2 regions of the Metabacillus sp. KH_069 genome follow, and region 2 is predicted to be linked to the other one. Evidence: riboswitches for the same ligand, from Rfam matches in the RefSeq annotation. Region 2 holds a riboswitch; the other holds the start of a gene.

Region 1 (11,902 bases), 930 kb from region 2:
TTGGCCTCAACGACTCCGGAGGTGCTAGAATTCAGGAAGGTGTGGTATCATTAGATGGATATGGGCAGATATTTTACCGCAATACCATCTACTCAGGCGTTATACCGCAAATTTCGGTTATTCTTGGTCCTTGTGCAGGCGGTGCCGTCTATTCTCCTGCCATTACAGACTTTGTTTTTATGGTCGAGAAAACCAGTCAAATGTTTATAACAGGGCCTAAAGTGATCGAAACCGTAACAGGCGAAAAAATCAGTTCCGAAGATCTAGGCGGAGCTAAAGTACATAATACAATCAGCGGAAATGCCCATTTTTCTGGCGAAACAGAAGAAGAGGTGCTTTCTCAGGTCAGAAAATTAATCACTTATTTACCTCAGAATAATCAGGAAAAAGCACCAATAATGCCGTTTGAGAATGATTCAGATTATCGTCCGAATCTGACAGACTGCATTCCATTTGATGCTCTCAGGCCTTATGATGTTCGAGTGGTGATTCAAGAAGTGGCTGATGCCGATTCTTTTTATGAGGTGCAAAAGGACTTTGCAAAAAATATTGTCGTCGGTTTTGCAAGAATAAAAGGAGAAGTCGTAGGACTTGTCTGCAATCAGCCAAAGTATATGGCAGGCGGACTGGATATTGATTCTTCAGATAAAGCTTCCAGGTTCATCCGCTTCTGTGATTCTTTCCAGATTCCGATCATTACATTTGAAGATGTAACTGGGTTTTTCCCAGGAATTAAGCAGGAGCACGGGGGAATCATCAGACACGGAGCAAAAATTTTATATGCCTATTCAGAAGCAACCGTTCCTAAATTGACGGTTATTTTGCGAAAAGCCTATGGCGGAGCATATGTTGCACTGAACAGTAAATCCATCGGAGCGGATCTAGTGTTTGCATGGCCGAATGCCGAGATTGCTGTAATGGGTCCTCAGGGTGCTGCGAATATTATTTTCGCCAAGGAAATTGAAAACAGTGATAATCCTGAGGAAACAAGAGCAAATAAAATTGAAGAATACAGGGAGAAATTCGCAAATCCGTATGTTGCTGCAAGTCAGGGCATGGTCGATGATGTCATTGATCCGCGGGATACAAGAATCAAATTGATTCAGGCGCTTGAAATGCTGCGGACAAAGCAGGAGCAAAGACCTGTCAAAAAGCATGGAAACATTCCGCTTTAATACAATTTATGGAGGAAATACATATGGTTAATCAAGAGCGCTTAGTTAATGAATTTCTGGAGCTTGTGCAAATTGATTCAGAGACGAAATTTGAAACAGAAATAGCAAAAGTATTAAAAGAAAAGTTTTCAGCACTTGGTGTTCATGTAGTGGAAGATGATACAACCGGCGTCACTGGACACGGAGCAGGAAATCTAATTTGTACTCTGGAAGCTGTAAAGGACGGAATAGATCCAATTTACTTTACTTCACACATGGATACGGTTGTACCAGGAAAAGGCATTAAGCCATCCATTAAAGATGATTACATCGTGACAGATGGAACGACGATTTTAGGTGCTGATGATAAAACAGGTTTATCGGCGATGCTTGAAGCCGTCCGCGTTTTAAAGGAAAATAACATCGCACATGGAAAAATCGAATTTATTATTACCGCCGGTGAAGAATCTGGCCTTGTAGGTGCAAAAGCTTTAGATGGATCTCAAATCACTGCAAAATTCGGTTATGCATTAGACAGTGATGGTAAAGTCGGCACAATCATTGTAGCAGCTCCAACACAGGCTAAAGTAAAAGCAGCCATCTTTGGCAAAACGGCTCATGCCGGTGTCGCTCCTGAAAAAGGTGTATCTGCGATTACCATTGCAGCCAAAGCGATAGCAAAAATGCCTTTAGGCAGAATTGATCAAGAAACAACAGCTAATATTGGCCGTTTTGAAGGAGGCACGCAAACAAACATCGTTTGCGATCATGTGAATATCTTAGCTGAAGCAAGATCTTTGGTTCCTGAGAAAATGGAAGCTCAAGTGGCGAAAATGAAAGAAGCTTTTGAGAGCGTTGCTGCTGAAATGGGCGGACGAGCTGAAGTGGACATTGAAGTGATGTATCCAGGATTTAAATTTGGCGAGGGTGATCATGTTGTGGAAGTCGCTAAAAAAGCGGCTGCAGCAATCGGACGCACAAGCGAGCTTCAAACAAGCGGCGGAGGCAGTGATGCCAACGTGATTGCCGGATTTGACATTCCAACCGTAAATTTGGCAGTAGGATACGAAGATATCCATACAACTAATGAAAAGATGCCGATAGAAGAGCTTGTGAAAACAGCAGAACTCGTTGTGGCTATCATTGAAGAAGTAGCTAAAGGCAAATAATCCAAAAAGAATGGCAGGCGCAGCGATTGCTCCTGCTGTTTCTTATTTAGAAAATAGAGGTGTCATGCATGAATAAAAGAGAAAAAGCAACGTTTGCGGGAGGATGTTTCTGGTGTATGGTCAAGCCGTTTGACGAGCAGCCTGGAATCATTGAGGTTGTTTCAGGCTATACAGGCGGAACCTTGGAAAATCCTTCTTATGAACAAATTAAGACAGGTGAAACAGGCCATCGTGAAGCTGTCGAAATTACCTTTGAACCTGAAGTATTTTCATATCAAAGACTGCTCGAGTTATATTGGCCGCAAATAGATCCGACAGATGACGGCGGACAGTTCTTTGATAGAGGAAGCCAGTACCGTACAGCCATTTTTTATCACACCGAAGAACAAAAGCAAAAAGCAGAAAAGACAAAGCAGGAAATTGACGAAAGCGGCCGCTTTAAAAATCCGGTTGTCACTGAAATCCTGCCTGCAGCACCTTTTTACCCTGCAGAAGAATATCATCAAAAGTTTTATGCTAAAAATCCGGAGAAGTATAAGCAAGAAAGAGAAGAGTCAGGAAGAGAAGAATTTATTCAGAAAAATTGGAAGAAGTTAGCCCTAAGCCCTTTGCCTTTAAACAGGTGAGGGGCTTTTGAATGTGCTGATAATAGTTTGTTAAAGAGGGCAGCGGGGTACTTTCCATATTAAGGAGAGGTGATCAATATGAATACATTTAATGAAAGCGCCATCGCTTCCTATGTGAAAACGAGAGCGGAGGAGAATTGCAAGCTTCTGAAAGATGACGAAATGAACGAGCTTGAAAAGGGCAAAATATTGGGCAGAATGGAAGCTTACAATGAGTTTCTTGAACGGTTTGGGTTTGATAAGGTTGAGTGCAAGTGAAATAGATTTAGATTAAAACACACCATTCATTGCTGAATGGTGTGTTTCGCTTTGATAGGGAAATCGTGCCCTCAAAAACCGTTTCTCGGTTTTAGAGGGTAAGAAAGCGAAGGAATCGAACCCTCAGTAAGAGAATTATACCCATAAATATAGATAGTTGTAAGCAACTGGGAGAGGGAGGGTGAACAAGAGATGCATGAACGGATTGAACTGCTGAAAGAAAAAGCTGATGATTCTTCCATTCCCGGAAATTCTGATTGTATAAGAAACCCCCGGCAGCAACGCCGGGGGCAGATTATTTTTATGCACTTGCTTTCATCACTTCGTTCGCTTTAATGCGGTTGTATTTTCCTTCTGATTTTGACATGACAATTGCAGCCAATGTATTTCCAACTAAGTTTACTACCGTGCGCGCCATGTCCATGATGCGGTCAACTCCGGCAATAAAGGCGAGTCCTTCTGCCGGTATTCCAATGGTTCCAAGGGTAGCAAGCAGGACGACAAAGGATGTGCCCGGAACGGCAGCCATACCTTTAGAAGTGACCATCAAGACTAAGATCAGCGTTAATTGCTGTACGATTGTCAACTCGATGCCGTAGACTTGTGCAAGGAACAAGGCAGCGATTGCCTGATAGAGCACAGATCCGTCAAGGTTGAAGGTGTAGCCAATCGGAACGACAAATGAAACAATTCCTTTAGGGCATCCCATTTTTTCAAGCTTTTCCATAATGCGGGGGAGGACGGTTTCAGAGCTGGATGTACTGAATGCCAGCAGGAGCTCGTCCTTAATGTAGCGCAGGAGTGAAAAGATATTAACCCCTGCCCATTTGGCAACTGCACCTAAAACAACGATCAGGAAGAAGATCAGGGCAGCGTATACCAGCAGAACTAATTTGCCTAGAGACAATAAAGAATCGATCCCGAACTTTGACACGGTTACTCCAATCAGAGCAAACACACCAAGCGGAGCGACTTTCATCACAAGATTTACTACGTGGAACATCGCGTGCGAGACGCCGTCAAAGAACTGAAGAACAGGTTTTCCCCGTTCGCCGATGGCTGCGACCCCGAGCCCAAACAGGACTGAGAAAAAGATAATTGCAAGCATGTCTCCTTCAACGACAGATTTAAAGAAGTTTGTCGGAACGATATGAAGGAACGTTTCGGCGACCGATTTTTCACTTTGCTCCTCAGACGTATCGACATACTGCTGGATATCTGTCTTTTGAGCAGACTCAAGGTCAACACCTTGTCCAGGCTGGAAGACATTTGCAAGCAATACGCCAAGAACAATCGCAACTGTTGTAATGATTTCAAAATAAAGGATTGTTTTGCCGCCAAGCCTTCCAACGTGTTTTCCATTGCCTGCTCCGGCAACACCGACAATTAAGCTGGAAATGACAATAGGAATGACGATCATTTTAATTAACCGGAGAAATAAATCACCAAGCGGCTGCAGGAACGCTGCAACACGCGGATCGTTAAACCAAATAACACCTGCCAAAATCCCTAAAATCAAACCGATGAAAATTTGGGAAGCCAGTCCCAATTTAAATTTCTTCATGTATGAACCCCCTCTAAGTTGTCTGAAAACACAAAAAAAGACCGTTCTTAAGAAAGAAAGGTCTTTAATTCACTAAAGTTCTTTCTCTCAATAAAGCACACGAGGTTAACTGTCGGATTCGGGATTGAGAGTTCCCTGCCTTTGTTTAAAGGATTCACCCCAAGGTAAATGGATTACCAATTGCATGATTCCCCCGTTCTGGATAGATTAAGCTTGTTATTCATTTGTTCAGTATAATAAAAAACACACAAGATATAATTTACTCTGACAAACAGCAGCTTGTCAATCTTTTTATGCTGAATGGCCGTGTTTACTGCTGTTATGGTAAACTTAAGATTAACAACAGTCTGGAAAGAAGTTGAACGGAAATGAAAGAGCAAAGCGGGCCAAAAGTGATTCTTCATGTGGATATGAACAGCTTTTATGCATCTGTTGAAATGGCATTTGAACCCGAACTCAGAGGAAAGCCGCTTGCCATTGCAGGAAATGTTGAAGAAAGAAAAGGAATTGTGGTTACCTGCAGTTATGAGGCGAGGGCTAAGGGTGTAAAAACGACCATGCCGCTTTGGCAGGCGAAACGGCATTGTCCTGAACTAATTGTGCGCAAACCAAACTTTGACCGTTACAGGAAAGCCTCGAAAGCTATGTTCGATCTTTTGCGGGAGTTTACCCATTTGGTAGAGCCCGTTTCAATTGATGAAGGTTATATGGATTTAACGGAATTTTTAAAGGAGGGCAATCCTCTTCAAATCGCAAAGACCATTCAGGACAGACTGATGGAAGAACTTTTGCTGCCTGCTAGCATCGGCGTCGCACCTAATAAATTTCTCGCCAAAATGGCATCCAATATGAAAAAACCGCTTGGCATCACAGTACTCAGAAAGCGGGAACTGGGTAAAACGCTTTGGCCGCTTCCTGTAAGCGAGATGCATGGGGTTGGCGAAAAAACAGCGGATAAATTAAGAACAATTGGCATTCAAACAATAAAAGACCTTGCAGATGCAGATGCGATCGGGTTAAAGCAGCTTCTCGGAATTAATGGAGAGAGGCTGAAAAAAAGAGCGAATGGAATCGATGACAGAGAGGTAAACCCTGACTCTATCTATGATTTTAAAAGCATTGGAAATTCAACTACATTATCAAAAGATACGACAGAGCCGAGAATTCTTTATGAAACACTGAACCGCCTGTCACAATCGGTAAGCAGCAGAATGAAACGGAAGGATGTTCTCGGCACGAAAATCTTCACGACAATCCGCTATTCTGACCGAAGCACATTTACCCGAAGTAAAAAGCTGAACAACCCCATTGCAGAGAAAGAAGATATTCTTACACATGCTAAAGCTCTGTTTGATAAACATTGGACAGGTGAACCGATCCGGCTTCTTGGGATCACATGCCAGGATCTCGTTCAGAAAGAGGAGGCTTATAAGCAGCTGGATCTTTTTTCTTTTCAGGAGGATGCAAAAAAAGAACCGCTTTACAAAACCATTGAAGATATTAATAGAAAATATGGCGGCAGCATGGTGAAACGCGGGATGAAAGTGGACAAATCAGAAGATGATAAGACAAGCGGCACAAGTTTTAATAAAGATTTTTTAAGGGAATGAGCAAGGCGCTTTACTTGATAAAAGCAAGGCTCCTGTGTTATTTTACATGAAGAATCCATGTGCATGTATACATGAGCTCTGTCTATTAAAAAATTGATTGAGAAGGGAAGTATTATAATGTCAAAACAGCAAATTGGCGTCATCGGTTTGGCCGTCATGGGCAAAAACCTCGCTCTTAATATAGAAAGCCGCGGTTATTCCGTATCGGTTTATAATCGTTCTTCTGATAAAACAGAGGAAATGCTGAAAGAAAACAGCGGAAAAAATCTTGTTGGTACATACAGCATTGAAGAATTTGTTCAATCACTTGAAACTCCCCGCAAAATTTTGTTAATGGTCAAAGCGGGCTTTGCAACAGATGCTACTATTGAACAATTGCTTCCTCATTTAGACAAAGGGGATATTTTAATTGACGGCGGAAACACGCTTTATACAGACACACAGCGCCGGAACAAGGAGCTTGCCGAGAGCGGCATTCACTTCATCGGCACCGGTGTATCCGGAGGCGAAGAAGGGGCACTTAAAGGACCATCCATTATGCCTGGCGGACAGAAAGAAGCATTCGATCTAGTAAAACCTATTTTTGAAGCGATTTCTGCAAAAGTTGATGGAGATCCATGTACTACATACATCGGTCCTGATGGTGCTGGCCATTACGTGAAAATGGTTCATAACGGCATTGAATATGGGGACATGCAGCTGATTTCAGAAGCTTATTTTATTTTGAAAAATGTTCTTGGTCTATCTGCAGAGGAATTACATGAAGTATTTGCAGACTGGAATAAAGGTGAGCTTGACAGCTATTTAATTGAAATCACAGCTGACATCTTCACGAAAACAGATGAAGAAACAGGCAAGCCGCTAGTAGATGTTATCTTGGATACTGCAGGCCAAAAGGGCACTGGAAAATGGACAAGCAAAAGCGCTCTTGATTTAGGTGTTCCGCTTCCGATTATTACGGAGTCTGTATTTGCACGCTTCATTTCAGCCATGAAGGATGAGCGGGTGAAAGCAAGCAAAATCTTATCAGGACCTGCAGCTGTTTCTTATGAAGGCGACAAAGCAGAACTGATTGAAGTTGTGCGCAAAGCTCTTTATATGAGTAAAATTTGTTCTTATGCACAAGGCTTCGCTCAAATGAGAGCAGCTTCTGATGAATATAAGTGGGACCTTCAGTATGGTGACATCGCGATGATTTTCAGAGGAGGCTGCATCATCCGCGCTGCATTCCTGCAAAAAATTAAAGATGCGTATGACCGTGATGCAAGCCTTGCAAATCTGCTTTTGGATCCATACTTTAAAGAAATTGCTGAAGGCTACCAGGGAGCACTCCGCAAGGTCTTAACGGTTGCGATTGAGCAGGGAGTACCAGTGCCTAGCTTCTCAGCTGCGTTATCTTACTATGACAGCTACCGTACAGAAACGCTTCCTGCCAACCTTATTCAGGCGCAGCGTGACTACTTTGGAGCTCATACGTATCAGCGTACAGATAAAGAAGGTATTTTCCATACAGAATGGATGTCTAAATAAGCAAACAAACACGGTGCCCTCTGGCGCCGTGTTTTCATTTGGCTCTTTCGTAAACTGCTAGAGATAGCTAGTAAAATCGGGTTATGGATTTTTTGCATTCCATACGCCGACTAAAAGAGCACGTCTGAGACCTTATTTCGCGTTAAATAACGATAGCAAATCAGCAATTAATCCGAACACAGCCCTTTCATATATGTTTTCACCTTGATGTTTCCGGGTAAAAAAGAAACAGAATGAGAGAACGGGGTGAAGTCGGATGCTTTATTTGCTTGCCATATTATTGCCGCCAGTTGCGGTGCTTTTTGTCGGAAAACCATTTCAGGCTCTGCTGAATTTGATTTTAACTTTGATCTTTTATATTCCCGGAGCCATCCATGCGGTACTAGTTGTGAAAGATGCGAAGGCAGATAAACGAGCGAAAAAATATGGCACTCATTATTAATAGATACAGCCGGGCATGTAAGCGGATGCCCGGTTTTTTCATGAATTCAAATTGGTTGACGATTGTCGTTGGAGCGCGTATATTTCATTAGGTACACGAAATAAAAAGGCGGGATCACATGTCTGCAATTACAACGGAATTACCTATTGAAAAAAACGATCATGGATTAGCCCACGAAACAAAGATTGTTTTATTATGGAGCTTAACCGTCTGGCTTGTCGTCATGAACACCACGATGTTCAATGTTGCGCTGCCAAGTGTGTTAAATAACCTTAGCTTATCATCTGGAACAGCATCTTGGATTGTATCCGGCTATTCGATTGCCTTTGCTATTTCCACTTTGACATACAGCCGCTTATCCGATTTTATTCCGATCGCAAAGCTGCTCTCTATTGGTTTAATGCTGCTTGGAATCTCATCCATTATCGGGTTTTTCTCAAACAATTTTTATATGCTTTTAACTGCCCGTGTCCTTCAGGCTGCAGGAGCCGGTGCTGTTCCTGGTCTTGCGATGGTTCTTGCAGGAAAATATATTCCCATCTCAAGACGGGGAAAAGCAATGTCTCTTATCTCATCTGCTGCCTCGCTTGGATTTGGTCTGGGTCCTGTTATAGGGGGAGCCATTACACAATATTTAGGCTGGCATTATCTATTTTTGATCACAGGATTTGTTATCCTGCTATTGCCGCTCTTTCAAAAACTTTTGCCGAAAGAAGATGCGAAGCAAGTGCATTTTGATTCTTTAGGAGGCTTGTTGACCGGAATTGGTGTTACAGGCTTGCTGCTGTTTTTATCAACTATGTCAATTCCATTGCTTGCCGGCACAGTTATTCTTTTATTTATTCTCTGGAGACATATTCATAAAGTCGACATCCCGTTTGTCCAGCCGTCCCTTTTGCGCAATCGTCAATATTTAAAATTAGCAGGAGTCGGGTTTTCGGCTTTTATAGTTCATTTTTCAACACTGTTTTTAATGCCTATTATTCTCACAGTTATTTTTGAGAAGGATCCGGCAGCCATTGGAATGATTATCTTCCCCGGTGCGATTTTGTCTGCAGTCGCAGCTCAGTTTATTGGCCGCTTGATTGATAAGTTCGGAAATCTTCCGCTCATCTTTTTTGGTCATGCATTTTTATTGATTTCAACTGTTATTTTGGTGTTTTTCTCAACCATTTCGCCTTATGCGATTTTAATTGCCTATATGTTTATGAGCACTGGTTTTTCAAGCTTGACATCAAGCATTGCAAATGAGGCTACCCGCATTCTTCCGGAAAAAGAAATTGGAGCGGGAATGGGGATGACACAGCTTGTTCAATTTTTTGGGGGAGCGTTCGGTGTTGCCCTCTCCGGTCTGTTTATTGAATGGCAGGAGGGACTATCGCCTAAGCTGATTTATACCAATATTTTTGCAGGACTTGCCGGATTAATTGTATGTTCTCTTGCCGTATTTTTTATGTATTTTCTCAAAAGCAAAAAAGATTTTAACAAGTAAAAGCCCCTCAGCTTAGAGCGGCTTTTTTTTTGCGCAATAAAACGCCTGGATTGTTCCAGGCGTTTTATCATCTTATTCTACAATATCTGTAATTGGCCACCAGTGAAAGCCGTCTTTTTCAAGCATTTCATCTGCTGCTTTCGGTCCCATAGAACCGGCAGCATAGTTAGGAAACTCTGCTTTAGCTGATTCCCATGTTTTTGAAATGGTATCAACATAGCTCCATGAGAGAGAAACTTCATCCCAGTGCGTGAAGTTTGTTGCATCTCCGCGCAGGCCATCATAAATCAATTTTTCATACGCTTCAGGTGTATTGAATTGATCAACACAATTGCTGCAGTAGTCAAGCTTGATCGGCTTTACATAGGATCCGCCGCCTGCTTCTTTTGCATTCAGATGAAGGGTAATTCCTTCATCAGGCTGAATATGAATCACAAGCAGGTTTGGATGCTTGCTGTCAACATCATTTGAATACAGGTTCATCGGCAAATCTTTAAATTGAACAACAATTTTTGTGGATTTCGCGGCCATTCGTTTTCCTGTACGGATGTAGAATGGAACACCTGCCCATCTGAAGTTATCAATCATGACTTTGCCTGCTACGTATGTTTCTGTATTGGATTCCGCATCTACGTTGCTTTCTTCACGGTAGCCGGGAACCGCTGTTCCTTCAGATTCGCCTTTGCCGTATTGTCCGCGTACGAAGTAATCAGGAACATCTTTTTCCGTCATCGGGCGGAGGGCACGCATGACCTTCACTTTTTCAGAACGGATTTCATCAGTTTCGAGCTTAATTGGCGGCTCCATTGCAAGCAGGGCAACCATTTGCATTAGGTGATTCTGAACCATGTCCCGAAGAGCGCCGGAATTTTCATAGTAACGTCCGCGGTCTTCAACACCGAGCACTTCGCTTGAAGTTACCTGGATATTTGAGATATATCGGTTGTTCCAGACAGATTCAAACAATGCGTTTGAGAAACGGATCACTTCTATATTTTGGACCATTTGTTTTCCTAAATAATGATCAATCCGGTAAATTTGATCTTCAGAAAAAGCTTCGCGGATTTCATCATTTAATTCCTGTGCAGAAGGCAGATCATGTCCAAACGGTTTTTCAATCACTAGACGGCTCCAGCCATCTGTTGCCGTTAATCCTTCTTTTTTTAGATTGCGCGCAATCGTTCCGAAGAATTCAGGTGCCATAGCCATATAGAACATGCGGTTTCCCGGAATTTGATACTTGCTGTCCATATCGGAGAGGATCCCTTTTAACTCTAAGTACGAAGATGGATTTGTCACATCAAACGGATGATAATAAAAGTGTGATGCGAACTCTTCTAGCTCTGATGATTTCTTGATCGATGATTGAATCGATTCACTGACATTCGAGCGGAATTCATCATTTGTCCACGGTCTTCTTCCTACACCGACGACTGCAAAATCAGCATCAATTTTCTTGCTGCGGTACAGGCGGTAAATGGAAGGGAAAAGCTTGCGTTTTGCAAGGTCTCCTGTTGCCCCGAATATTACAATTACTGCTTTTGGTTTTTGTTCCGTATTCATGTATTGAACCTCACTTTATATCAGCCGGATTTATTAAAAAAGTATGTAACCTGTTCAAGTACTTAATTTTAATGCTAAAAATGAAGTAAATCAAACATTTAAGATTATTTTCATACATAAGTAGTATGAACCAATTGATTGCAATCCATAAATCGGAAAAAAAGATGAAAGATGAAATGAAAATTGAAAAATAGTTCAAAAACTACTTGTCGCCGGCTATTTTCTGATGTACGATAATTATGAAATTAAATTTAAAAAACATTTCATAACTTGTGGGGTGCAAAATGAGTATCCAATTAAAAGGCGTCAGCAAATCTTATAAAGCAGGAGAAGTAGAGGTTGCTGCACTCAAAGAGGTAAGTTTAACGATCAGCCAGGGTGAAATTGTCGTTATATTGGGTCCATCAGGATCAGGGAAGTCTACACTGCTGAATGTCACCGGAGGAATTGACCGGGCTGATAAAGGAGAAGTGGCTGTACAAGGATTGCAGCTT
Region 2 (11,902 bases):
TAATCCCGCCACCCAGATCACTTCGATGAATCCGGCTAAAAAAACGTTTATCCAGTCGCGATTCATGATGTTCTTCCTTTCTGAGAGATAATCCCGTTCCAGTAAACACTAAAACACCCATCTAATCTCTTTTTAAATCGTTCTGCGCCGCCGTAAAGAATTTCAACCAGAACTGCATCAACCAGTCCCATATAGGCTATCACTGCATCTGATTGCTCTATTGATATAGCTTTTTGATCATTGAAGATGGTTGTAAGCAGCTCTTCAAAAGTATCCAAATAGGTGTACACTTTCTTCATCACTTCATCGTAGAGATGAACTGGCGGCAAAAAACTGATCCTGAGCATGAACTTTGTTTTATCGTCTTTTTCATAGCGGATGATATATTCTGACAGGTAATGATAAAGCGCTTCTTTTAAGGAAACGGAATTAGAGAAAACGAAGTAGTTTTTTATATACTCAATTTCGTTTTCAAGCACCTCAGTCATGACAGTAAGAAAAAGTTCATCCTTGCTCTTGAAATGAGTATAGATGGATTGTTTTTTGATGCCAACTTCATTTGCAATTGCTGCTAAAGATGCACCCTCATATCCATGTGCTGCAAAATTGCGTATAGCAGCTTCTTTAATTTGATCTGATGTCATTTTTTTCACCTTCCTGACGTTCGTCAGTCAATTATAATTCCGGAGATCATGAAAGTCAAATGCAAGAATATACGGCCATTTCTATATCTTGACATTGTCACGCTTTATTCCTTCCTGTTATGCTTGTATATGGATTGAATATAGAATAATAATCTAACAACTATACAGGAGATTTTTTTAAAATGATTAAAGCCACTTTGACCCTAACAGGATGCATGTTTTTATCAGCATTATTTTCATTTAAAGCGTTTGCTGAAGAACTCCCTTTAAAAGAACCAGACATACAAAGTGAATCGGCAGTATTGATTGATGCTGCATCAGGTCAGATTCTCTATTCAAAAGACAGTGATGCCATCATGTACCCTGCAAGTGTAACGAAGATGGCTACAGCTATCTATGCGATTGAAAATGGAAATATGGAAGATATTGTTACGGTCAGCAAAAATGCCAGAAGTGTTGATGGAACAAGGGTTTACCTTGAAGAAGGCGAGCAGGTTCCCATGAAAAAGCTCATCCAGGGCTTGTTGATCAATTCAGGAAATGATGCAGGTGTGGCGATTGCTGAACATATCAGCGGTGATACTGAGACCTTTTCTGCGGAAATGACAGCATTTCTAAAGTCAAAAGCAGGGCTTCAGCACACCAATTTCACCAACCCGCACGGCCTGTTTGATCCTGAACATGTAACGACTGCTGAAGATCTTGCAAAACTGACTCAGTACGCTTCACAAAATGATATATTTAGAGAGATTTTTTCAACAGAAGAATTGAAGTGGGACGGAGAAACATGGGATACAACGCTTCATAATCATCACAAGCTTCTTAAAGTAACACCGTATGAGGGTATGATTGGCGGAAAGAACGGCTATGTAAGCCAATCCGGTTTTACTTTATCCACTCTTGCTGAAAGAGAGAATATCAGTCTGATTGCTATTGTACTAAATGCTAAAACAGACCGTATGTCATATAAAGATACCGTGAAATTAATGGATTTTGGCTTTAATCATTTCACATCTGAATTTATTTCAGAAGGTACAGCCTTTAAAGATCAGAGCGGGCAAAAGTTTACACTGAATGAACCTCTTTATTATGCTAAAAAATTTAATGAAAGCATCACAACAGATGTCGACTTAGATGGACTTCTTGCTGTTGAAGGAGAGGATGGAAGAGAGCTCGCCACTCATAAATTAAAACCTGAAACAGCAGATGCCGGGAACGTGATGAAACAAGCAGTTCCAGATGTAAAACCATCGCTTGGTCAAAGCATGCTGCATGATCACCTGAAATTTATTGTCATGGCTTCTTTTGCAGTTGCTTTTCTTCTTGTCGGCTATTTCTTCAGGCAAGTAAGAAGATCATAAAAAAATCCTTCCTCCAATTACTGGAGAAAGGATTTTTTTATGGCGAAGCAGGCGCAGTGCTGTCTGGCTTCAACTTAAGCACTTTGTTCAGACTGGATCTAACCAAGGTGTTTCTGCTTTTCTTAGCTTGAAAGCTTGCTGTTTTTCCGTGCATAAACAAAGTAAATGATAGTTCCTATTGAGATCCAGATGAAAAATGCTGTCCATGTAATGCCAGGCAGGCTTGTCATCAAGTAAATGCAAAATAATGCACTGATTGCAGGGAAAACGGGCACAAATGGCACCTTGAATGCCCGCTCAAGGTTTGGATGGGTTTTTCTTAAGACGATTACAGCGATAGATATAAGTGTGAACGCAGCCAATGTCCCTAAATTTACAAGGTGGGCAAGTGTTGTTAAATCCACAAATCCTGCAATCGCGGCTGCAACTAAACCAGTAATCCACGTATTTTTAAAAGGTGTTTTAAATGCGGAGTGAACACTTGATAAAACACTTGGAAGCAAACCGTCCCTGCTCATCGCAAACGAAATGCGGACCTGAGCATACATCATCACAAGCAGAACAGTAGTAATCCCTGCTATTGCGCCTACAGATACAAATCCTGCAAGAGTATTTTGTCCGACATAATGCAGGGCAAACGATACGGGATCAGCGACATTGAGCTCAGTATAAGGAACCATACCCGTTAAAATTAAGGATACAGCTATGTAGAGAATCGTACAAACAGTAAGGGAAGCAATAATGCCGATCGGAACGTCACGCTGCGGTCTTTTTACCTCTTCTGCCGCGGTAGCGACTGCATCAAAGCCTATGTAAGCAAAGAAAACTGTTGCAGCGCCAGTTACAATCCCATCAAAGCCAAATGGAACAAACGGGGTCCAGTTAGCAGGCTTTACATACCAGACGCCAGCAATGATGAAGGCGACGATGACAGCAAGCTTAACAAATACCATGATATTGTTAACCCGTGTACTTTCCTTAATTCCTTTTGATAATAGTGCCGTAATTATAAAAATAATTAATACGGCAGGCAAATCAATCAATCCGCCTTTCCCCGCACCCGGTGCAGAGGTAAGGACCTCGGGCAATGCAGTGTCAAATCCTGCAAGCAGTGATTGAAAGTAGGCAGACCAGCCAGTTGCAACAGCAGATGTTGCAAGCAGATATTCAAGCATTAAATCCCAGCCAATCAAAAAGGCAAACAGTTCTCCGAGAGTTGCATATGTGTAAGTATAAACGCTTCCTGAGATTGGAACAGATGAGGCGAATTCGGCATAGCAAAAGGCAGCCAGAGCACATGCAATTCCAGACAATATAAAAGAGAGAATCAGGGCAGGTCCAGCAGCTTCAGCAGCGACCACACCTGTTAAAACGAAGATCCCGGTTCCGACTATGGCTCCGATTCCAAGCAGCGTTAAATCAAAAGCCCCCATCGTTCGATCGAGCGATTTTTGTTCGCTTTGCTTCACCATCTCTGTAATGGATTTCTTTCTGAATAAAGTACTCATAGGACCTCCCGAAAACGAATTTTACTATTTTAAAATAATTATTTTGTTGCCTGTTATTTAACCTCATCATTAGTGTTTACGGATTTTCTGTTCATAATGCAGGGCAGTCATAATGAGTAAAAGATAAAATGCTTAAAATGAAAATGTAATTGAAGATTACTTTGAGAGGACCTCTAAATATACCTAACTATTTTAGTCGTTATATTCATTTTAGAAGAAAAACAGCGAATAAATAAGCTAGGATTTTATTTGGTCACTATTTTGAACATATTTAACAGTTTTTCGTCATATTTGATGATTTTAGCGGTTTTATTGTTCTTTACAACTTAAAATCACAGGCGTAATATTACTCTCATGCAACATTGCTAAGTTATACCAGATCGCTTAATCCAATTTGGAGCGGGGGACCCACATCGGTGTGATTCCGGCACTTGGGGTGAATCGATCGCAGCATGCGAAAGAGGGGCAACTCTTATGCCCTAACCCGGCAGCTAACCTCGTAAGCGTCTTAAGAGAAGGGACGGTGCACAATTAATCGACTTGAAAAATAAAATCCGATAATCGCTTAATCCTTAAATAGGAGCGGGGGACCCAATCTTTTGTGGTGAAAATCACTAGGGGTGAGTCCATTTGAAAAATGGTAGGGCTACTCTCAATTGCCCGAATCCGACAGCTAACCTCGTAAGCGTTCTGAGAGAGGATACCTTTGTGGAGAACACTGGGTCTATGCCTCAGTGTTCTTTTGTATGCTTTTTAAATGTAAATTAATTAAATATTTGTAAAAAAAACCTAATCGCTTAATTTCTTAATGAAATCGGGGGACCCAATCTTTTGTGGTGAAAACCACTAGGGGTGAGTCCATTTGAAAAATGGTAGGGCTACTCTCATAGCCCGAATCCGACAGCTAACCCCGAAAGCGTTGTGAGGGAAAATCAAAATCGCAGTGATACGTCACGTTTCTTTAGTGATGCTAAAAGCCGCGGAAGAGATCCCTCTTCCGCGGCTTTTTTATTGAATCAGAAAAGGCAGGGAACGTCATGGAAGCGATGCTGATTTGCATTCCAAGCTATTCAAGGCTCGGCTGCATGGATGAAATTCTCCCGGATGACTCTTCACTTGCATTTGTAACAGGAGATTACAGTGTGCAGAGGTATTTGAAAAGCAGAGGGTTCAAAACGATTTATTTTATCAGGCAGAATGTTCAGTATCTGCTTATACATGAACCGATCGCAAGAGTGCTTCTGCTGGAAGACAAAATCGCAGAAACGTGTCAGTTAATTGAAATTCTCAAAGCCAGTGTAAGAGCTCCGATTACAGTCATCACTAAAAAAGCCAATTACCCGGCAAAGCTTTATGAACTGCTCGGGGCAAAGCACGTTTTTTATTCGAAACAAGATAATGTGAAATTTCTGATTCAGTAAGAACAGGGGGGAACGACATGTTAGACAGTATGATGTTACTTGCATTTGCTGCCCTTGCATTAGTAATGGCGGGGCTTGTCAAATGGTCGGATGAAATTGTGAAAGAAGGCAGGGGAGAGAAATGATGATCGTCTTGCTTCTCGGCATTGCCGCGATTACCCTTTATTTGCTTTATGCATTGGTAAATCCAGAAAAATTTTAACTTGCGGAGGAAAAGACCTTGAGCGTACTATCCATCATTTCAATCATTGTTACTTTGGCACTTGCCGTGCTGCTGGCAAAGCCGGCGGGACATTATATAGCCCGGGCTTTTACGTACCAATCTACTAAATTGGATGCAGTATTCGGTCCTGTGGAAAAAGCGGTTTATAAGATAAGCGGAATTAAACAGGTAGATCAAAGCTTCAGACAATATGCAACTTCTCTTTTATTTTCAAATATGTTCATGATTTTTATTGTGTATCTAGTGTTTCGTTTTCAAGGAAACCTGCCGCTGAATCCGAGCGGCATGGCAGGGATGGATCCAACCCTTGCTTTTAATACGGCCATCAGTTTTATGACAAATACAAATCTCCAACATTACAGCGGAGAAAGCGGCCTGTCCTATTTATCTCAGATGATTGCTATAACGTTTATGATGTTCGTCGCCCCTGCAACTGCATTTGCGGCTGCAATTGCATTAATAAGAGGTCTCGCAGGAAATCCGCTTGGAAATTTCTTTATTGATCTAATCCGGTCTATCACACGTGTTCTTCTTCCGATTGCTTTTATCGCTGCACTGATCTTCGTTTTTCTTGGGGTACCGCAAACACTCGATTCAAGTGTTACGGCCACAACGGTGGAAGGTGCCGAGCAGACAATCGCAAGAGGACCGGTTGCTTCTCTTTTATCTATTAAGGAAGTTGGAAACAACGGCGGAGGTTTTTTCGGAGTAAACTCAGCCCATCCGTTTGAAAACCCGAATGCGATCAGCAACTTGCTTCAGATCCTCTTGATGCTGCTGATTCCGACAGCCATTCCCTTTACGTATGGAAAGATGGTAGGGAATGCGAAACAGGGAAGAATTTTATTTGCTGCAATGGCGATGATATTTGTGGTGTTTCTAGGTACATCCCTTTATGCAGAATTCCAGGGAAATCCAAGATTAGCTGAAGCCGGCCTTGAGCAGGCATCCGGCAGCATGGAAGGGAAAGAAGTTCGGTTTGGTGCAGATCAATCTACTCTTTATGCCATCGTGACAACCGCTTCTGAAACTGGAGCCGTCAATACGATGCATGATACGCTGTCACCTGTAACTGGGATGCTGGCTTTATCCAATATGCTGCTGAATACGGTGTTTGGCGGTATTGGGGCAGGCTTTATGAACATTATCATGTATGCTATCATAGCCGTTTTCCTGTCGGGGTTAATGGTCGGACGTACTCCGGAATTCCTGGGCAAGAAAATAGAAGGAAAAGAAATGAAGCTGATCGCTGTGACGCTGCTTATCCATCCGTTTTTGATTCTGGCTTCAACAGCCGTTGCTTTGTATACACCGCTTGGTTCGGATGGGATTTCAAATCCAGGGTTTCACGGGCTCTCCCAGGTTCTTTACGAGTACACATCTTCTGCAGCCAATAATGGTTCAGGATTTGAAGGGCTTGGGGATGCAACGCCATTTTGGAATATCTCGACCGGAATTGTCATGTTTGTCGGAAGATACTTTGGGATTATTGCCATGCTTGCAGTAGGAGCTTCTTTGGCCGCTAAAAAGATTGTACCCGAGACAATCGGCACATTCCGTACAGATACTGGACTCTTTGGAACCATTTTTGTAGGAGCTGTCTTTATTGTCGGGGCTTTGACATTCTTCCCGGTATTGGTTCTGGGACCGGTAGCAGAGCTCTTAACTTTATAAACCTAATTGGAGGATCCTGAAATGAGTAAGCCATCTTTAGCAACAGCAGTAAAGACTGCTGAGAGATATGAACTGAACAAAGCTTCTGAACAGATGCAGCCTGATGATGATAACAAAGAAAACAAAAAGCCTGCAGAAAAGGGGCTTATAGTGAACGCCATTAAAGCATCCTTTTTCAAATTAGATCCGCGGGTTATGGTGAAAAATCCAATCATGTTCATTGTCGAAATCGGATTTGCTCTAACACTGCTTCTTACATTTTTCCCTTCTGCTTTTGGTTCAACTGAAGTTAATGTCTGGGTTAATCTGACGGTATCCCTGATTCTTCTGTTTACGGTTCTATTTGCGAATTTCGCAGAAGCACTTGCAGAGGGCCGGGGAATGGCACAGGCGAATTCTCTTAAGAATTCGAAAAAAGAAATGACGGCAAATAAGGTAAAACCTAATGGAGATGTGGAAAAAACAGATTCCGCTTCGCTCCGTAAAGGAGATGTCGTCATCGTTTCGCAGGGTGAATTTATTCCAGGGGACGGAGAGGTCATTTCAGGCCTTGCCTCAGTAGATGAATCAGCCATTACGGGAGAATCTGCACCTGTAATAAAAGAAGCGGGAGGAGACTTCAACTCTGTTACAGGCGGCACAAAGGTTGTCAGCGATCAAATCAAGGTAAGAATTACGAGTGATCCCGGTGAATCATTCCTTGATAAAATGATTGCGCTTGTTGAAGGGGCGCAGCGTCAAAAAACACCGAATGAAATTGCTTTAAATACGGTTTTAACAAGCTTGACTCTTATCTTTATGATTGTGGTTGTCACATTGCCTTTTTATACAAATTATCTCGGCTTTCAACTTGAAATCCCAGTATTGATTGCCTTGCTTGTGTGCTTAATACCGACAACAATCGGCGGCCTTCTGTCAGCGATTGGGATCGCGGGGATGGACCGGGTTACACAATTTAATGTGATTGCCATGTCAGGGAAAGCGGTTGAAGCTGCTGGCGATATTAATACCATCATTTTAGATAAAACAGGAACGATCACGTTTGGGAACAGGATGGCAAGTGAGTTTACTCCAGTCGGAAATCACGCGATGCAGGATCTGGCTCAATGGACGGCCATTAGCTCACTTGAAGATGAAACACCAGAAGGAAGATCTGTTCTTGAACTGCTGAAGAAGAAACAGCTTGTCTTTAATACAGATATCGCAATAGGCGGAACGTTTATCGAATTTAAGGCAGAAACGCGCATGAGCGGAATGGACCTTGCGGATGGGAGTGTTGTCAGAAAAGGGGCGGTAGAAGCCGTAAAGAAATGGGTTCTCTCACAAGGCGGAACCATTCCTTCTAATTTAGACCGGAAAACAGATGAAATATCAAAGGCTGGAGGCACACCTCTTGCTGTAGCCATGAACGATCAGATTTTTGGGCTGATTTACTTGAAAGATACAGTAAAGCCAGGCATGAAAGAGCGTTTTGACAAGCTTCGCAGCATGGGAATCAAGACCGTCATGTGCACAGGCGACAATCCACTTACAGCAGCAACGATTGCTAAAGAAGCAGGCGTTGATGAGTTTATCGCAGAATGCAAGCCTGAGGATAAAATTGAAGTCATTAAGTATGAACAATCACAAGGCAAGCTTGTTGCGATGACGGGCGATGGTACAAATGATGCTCCAGCTCTCGCCCAGGCGGATGTTGGTCTTGCCATGAACAGCGGTACGGCAGCTGCCAAGGAAGCAGCAAATATGGTGGATTTAGATTCAAATCCAACAAAAATTATTGAAGTCGTCTCGATCGGAAAACAGCTGCTGATGACACGGGGGGCTTTGACAACCTTCAGCATTGCCAACGATATCGCGAAATATTTTGCCATCATTCCTGCGATGTTCATGCTTGCCATTCCTGAAATGAACGTGCTGAATATCATGAGACTTGATTCACCGATATCAGCTATTCTTTCAGCACTCATCTTCAACGCGGTCATTATTCCAATTCTGATACCTCTCGCTATGAAAGGCGTCAGCTATAAACCGATGAGTTCGAATGCTTTGCTGAGAAGAAACTTGCTTATATACGGTTTTGGGGGAGTACTGGTTCCTTTCATCGGAATAAAAATCATTGATGCAGTTCTTGCTTTATTTATATAAGAAGAAAAGAGGTTTTTTAAAGTGGAAGAAAAACAATCGATCATCGGTCCGATCATCAGAATGAGCTTATTATTAATGGCAGTCTGCGGGTTGGTTTACCCAGCTGCAGTAACAGGGATTGCCCAAACCATTTCTCCTGCAAAGGCAGATGGAAGCTTAGTATATGATGAGAATCACAATGTGATAGGTTCTGAGCTTATCGGGCAGACCTTTGCAGGAGACAGCTATTTTCATGGAAGAATTTCAAGTATAGACAATAATGGCGCCGGCTCAGGATCCAATAACTATGCACCATCCAATGAAGATATGCTGAAGCGTACGCAGGAATCCATCGAAGAATGGAAGAAAAACAATCCGGAAACGCCAATCAGTGAAGTGCCCAATGATCTGCTGACAAATTCGGGCTCCGGACTGGATCCGCATATAAGCCCAAAAGCGGCATATGCTCAAGTCAATCGAGTTTCAGAAGCAGCAGGAATCAAACAATCAGAGCTTGAAAAACTGATCACGCAGCATGTTCAAGGAAGAGACCTTGGAGTGTTTGGAGAAGAAAGAGTTAACGTTCTTCAACTAAATCTGGACTTAAAAAACATGCTGAATGAATGATGAATGTGCACCTCAGCTGTCATTAAGGCTGAGGTCATTCATCTTTAAAGAGGTGAATCAATGAGTGAAAAACACCCTTATTTCAGACGGAAAACGCCACAGGAGCTGCTTGATGAAATTGCAGACTTGAAAAGGGGGAAGCTGAAACTTTACGTCGGGGCAGCTCCCGGAGTCGGTAAATCGTATAAAATGCTGCAGGATGCCCATGATTTAAAACTCGAAGGCATCGATGTTGTGATAGGGCTGATTGAATGTCACGGCAGAAAAGAAACAGAGGAACTGATTAAAGATATGGAAGTGGTTCCTCTAAAAGAGATGAAGTATAAAGGAAGTATGTTTAGAGAACTGAATGTAGATGCCATCATACAAAGAAAGCCGAAAGTCATTGTGATTGATGAGCTGGCCCATACCAACATTCCGGGATCAAAAAATAAAAAGAGATATATGGATGTAGAAGAAATCTTAAATGCCGGTATTAATGTGCTGTCTGCGGTGAATATCCAGCATTTAGAAAGCGTTCATGACATTGTACAGCAAATAACGGGAGTGGCAGTAAGAGAGAGGATACCGGATTTGTTCGTTCAGGATGCCCATGAAGTTCAGCTGATTGATGTTACTCCCGAAACCCTTCGGAAGCGGCTCGCAGAAGGAAAAATCTATGCCTCAGAAAAAATTGAGCAGAGCCTTACTCATTTTTTTACAGTAACCAATCTATCATCGCTGAGAGAACTTGCCTTGAGAGAAGTAGCAGATGATGTAGACGAAAAGATGGAGCAGATCAGCGGGAATTTGGTGAACGGTCCTATAGGTGTTCATGAAAAAATCTTGGTATGTGTCGGGTATGGGCCATCTGCCGAGAAATTAATCAGAAGAGGGTGGCGGATGGCAAATCGCCTAAAAGCTCAGTTGTTTATTTTGAATGTAACGAAGAATTCCCCTGAGGCGTTTACACAGGAAATACGGGAAAGAACGGAGCAATGGAAAATACTTGCCTCTCAATTTAATGCTGTATTTTTGCTGGAGCAGGAATTCAGCCGCAAACCTGCGCAGGTCATTATTGATATTGCAAAACAGTATCACATAACGCAAATCCTTCTCGGGCAGTCAGCGAGAACAAGGTGGGAAGAAATTAGAAAGGGTTCCATCGTGAATACCATAATGAGAAAGACAGAGAATATTGATATTCACATCGTGTCAGATGGACGATCTTAAAGGAGTTCAGGAGAAATGAATATTGCTTTTTTCCTTATACCAAAAAAGGAAGTTGTTTATTTAAACACAAAAGCCACTATGAGGCAGGCGCTTGAACGAATGGAATATCACCGCTATTCAGCCGTTCCGCTGCTTGATGAAGAGGGGAAATATGTATCTACATTAACGGAAGGGGATTTATTATGGAAACTCAAAAACACACCTGATTTAAATTTTCATAATACCGAGAAGATCCGATTAACCGAGGTAGAATTTCATCGGAAAAATGAACCAATTCCTATTCATGCAGAAATGGAACAAATCATCAGCAGGGCGATGGAGCAAAATTTTGTGCCTGTTGTAGACGATCAAGGGATTTTTATAGGAATTATCAGGAGAAGAGAAATCATAGAATATTGTGCGAACCAGCTTTTTGCTGTGAGCAAAGAATAGAAAAAACGGCTGCACGTTAAGTGCAGCCGTTCATCATTAGATTGCAGCAGAATCTTGTTTTTTCATATATTTCGTCAAAAACGGATAAATCACGAAGCCTGCCAAGAAAAGGCCGACTCCCAGTACAAATGTTTTTAAATCAGCTGTACCGGTGACAATGACCCAAACAGAATAAATACAAGCAATGGATGCAATAATTCCGTCTCTTACTCGCGATCCTTGAATTAAATCATATGTTTCTCCTTTAGCGATCAGCTTCAAAAAGAAAATAGATGAAACAAGATATGGGAAAAGATAAGCAAGTGTAGCGGACGTTGTTAAGAATGTATAAGCTTCACTTATGGTTCCGGAAATCGTTGAGAAAATAAAGATTTGAGACATCAAATTCGTAATCAGCAAGGCATTTTTAGGACTGCCTTTTTTATTTGTTTTTGCAAAGAAAGCAGGGAAAATTCCTGTTTTTGCAGCCTGATACGGTACTTCAGCTGAAAGCAGGATCCATCCTATGGTTGAACCAAATAAAGACACGACTGCTAATAATGCCATTGCATTTGCACCGGCATCGCCAATAATGACAGAGAGTACATCTACAAACGGTTTGTCAGATGACTGAAGCTGATCGTGCGGCAGAACACCCATTGTGATAAGCGTGATAATCATATAGATGAACACAGCA

What was found. Region 2 has a riboswitch for cyclic di-AMP ahead of AC3ISE_RS19400 (hypothetical protein). Riboswitches for the same ligand answer to the same signal wherever they lie in the genome.
Region 1: linked by a shared signal. The riboswitch ahead of gltT (glutamate/proton symporter GltT) and the one ahead of AC3ISE_RS19400 (hypothetical protein) in region 2 are both predicted to bind cyclic di-AMP.

The regions. Positions count from the first base shown of each region.
Region 1 is NZ_CM174460.1:2,910,373-2,922,274, reverse strand. It holds gene AC3ISE_RS14670 (acyl-CoA carboxylase subunit beta) at 1-1,175, shown strand, start outside; gene AC3ISE_RS14665 (M20/M25/M40 family metallo-hydrolase) at 1,199-2,323, shown strand; gene msrA (peptide-methionine (S)-S-oxide reductase MsrA) at 2,392-2,949, shown strand; gene AC3ISE_RS14655 (hypothetical protein) at 3,028-3,207, shown strand; gene gltT (glutamate/proton symporter GltT) at 3,509-4,771, opposite strand; cyclic di-AMP (ydaO/yuaA leader) riboswitch at 4,851-4,995, opposite strand; gene AC3ISE_RS14645 (DNA polymerase IV) at 5,140-6,381, shown strand; gene gndA (NADP-dependent phosphogluconate dehydrogenase) at 6,499-7,911, shown strand; gene AC3ISE_RS14635 (YqaE/Pmp3 family membrane protein) at 8,168-8,353, shown strand; gene AC3ISE_RS14630 (MFS transporter) at 8,472-9,845, shown strand; gene zwf (glucose-6-phosphate dehydrogenase) at 9,918-11,408, opposite strand; gene AC3ISE_RS14620 (ABC transporter ATP-binding protein) at 11,693-11,902, shown strand, end outside.
Region 2 is NZ_CM174460.1:3,837,984-3,849,885, reverse strand. It holds gene AC3ISE_RS19420 (DMT family transporter) at 1-66, opposite strand, end outside; gene AC3ISE_RS19415 (TetR/AcrR family transcriptional regulator) at 63-644, opposite strand; gene AC3ISE_RS19410 (D-alanyl-D-alanine carboxypeptidase family protein) at 827-2,005, shown strand; gene bcaP (branched-chain amino acid transporter BcaP) at 2,128-3,513, opposite strand; cyclic di-AMP (ydaO/yuaA leader) riboswitch at 3,885-4,035, shown strand; cyclic di-AMP (ydaO/yuaA leader) riboswitch at 4,066-4,217, shown strand; cyclic di-AMP (ydaO/yuaA leader) riboswitch at 4,298-4,446, shown strand; gene AC3ISE_RS19400 (hypothetical protein) at 4,551-4,934, shown strand; gene AC3ISE_RS19395 (hypothetical protein) at 4,952-5,059, shown strand; gene AC3ISE_RS19390 (potassium-transporting ATPase subunit F) at 5,056-5,136, shown strand; gene kdpA (potassium-transporting ATPase subunit KdpA) at 5,170-6,831, shown strand; gene kdpB (potassium-transporting ATPase subunit KdpB) at 6,925-8,976, shown strand; gene kdpC (potassium-transporting ATPase subunit KdpC) at 8,998-9,582, shown strand; gene kdpDN (KdpD-like non-kinase potassium sensor) at 9,643-10,794, shown strand; gene AC3ISE_RS19365 (CBS domain-containing protein) at 10,810-11,226, shown strand; gene AC3ISE_RS19360 (amino acid permease) at 11,263-11,902, opposite strand, start outside.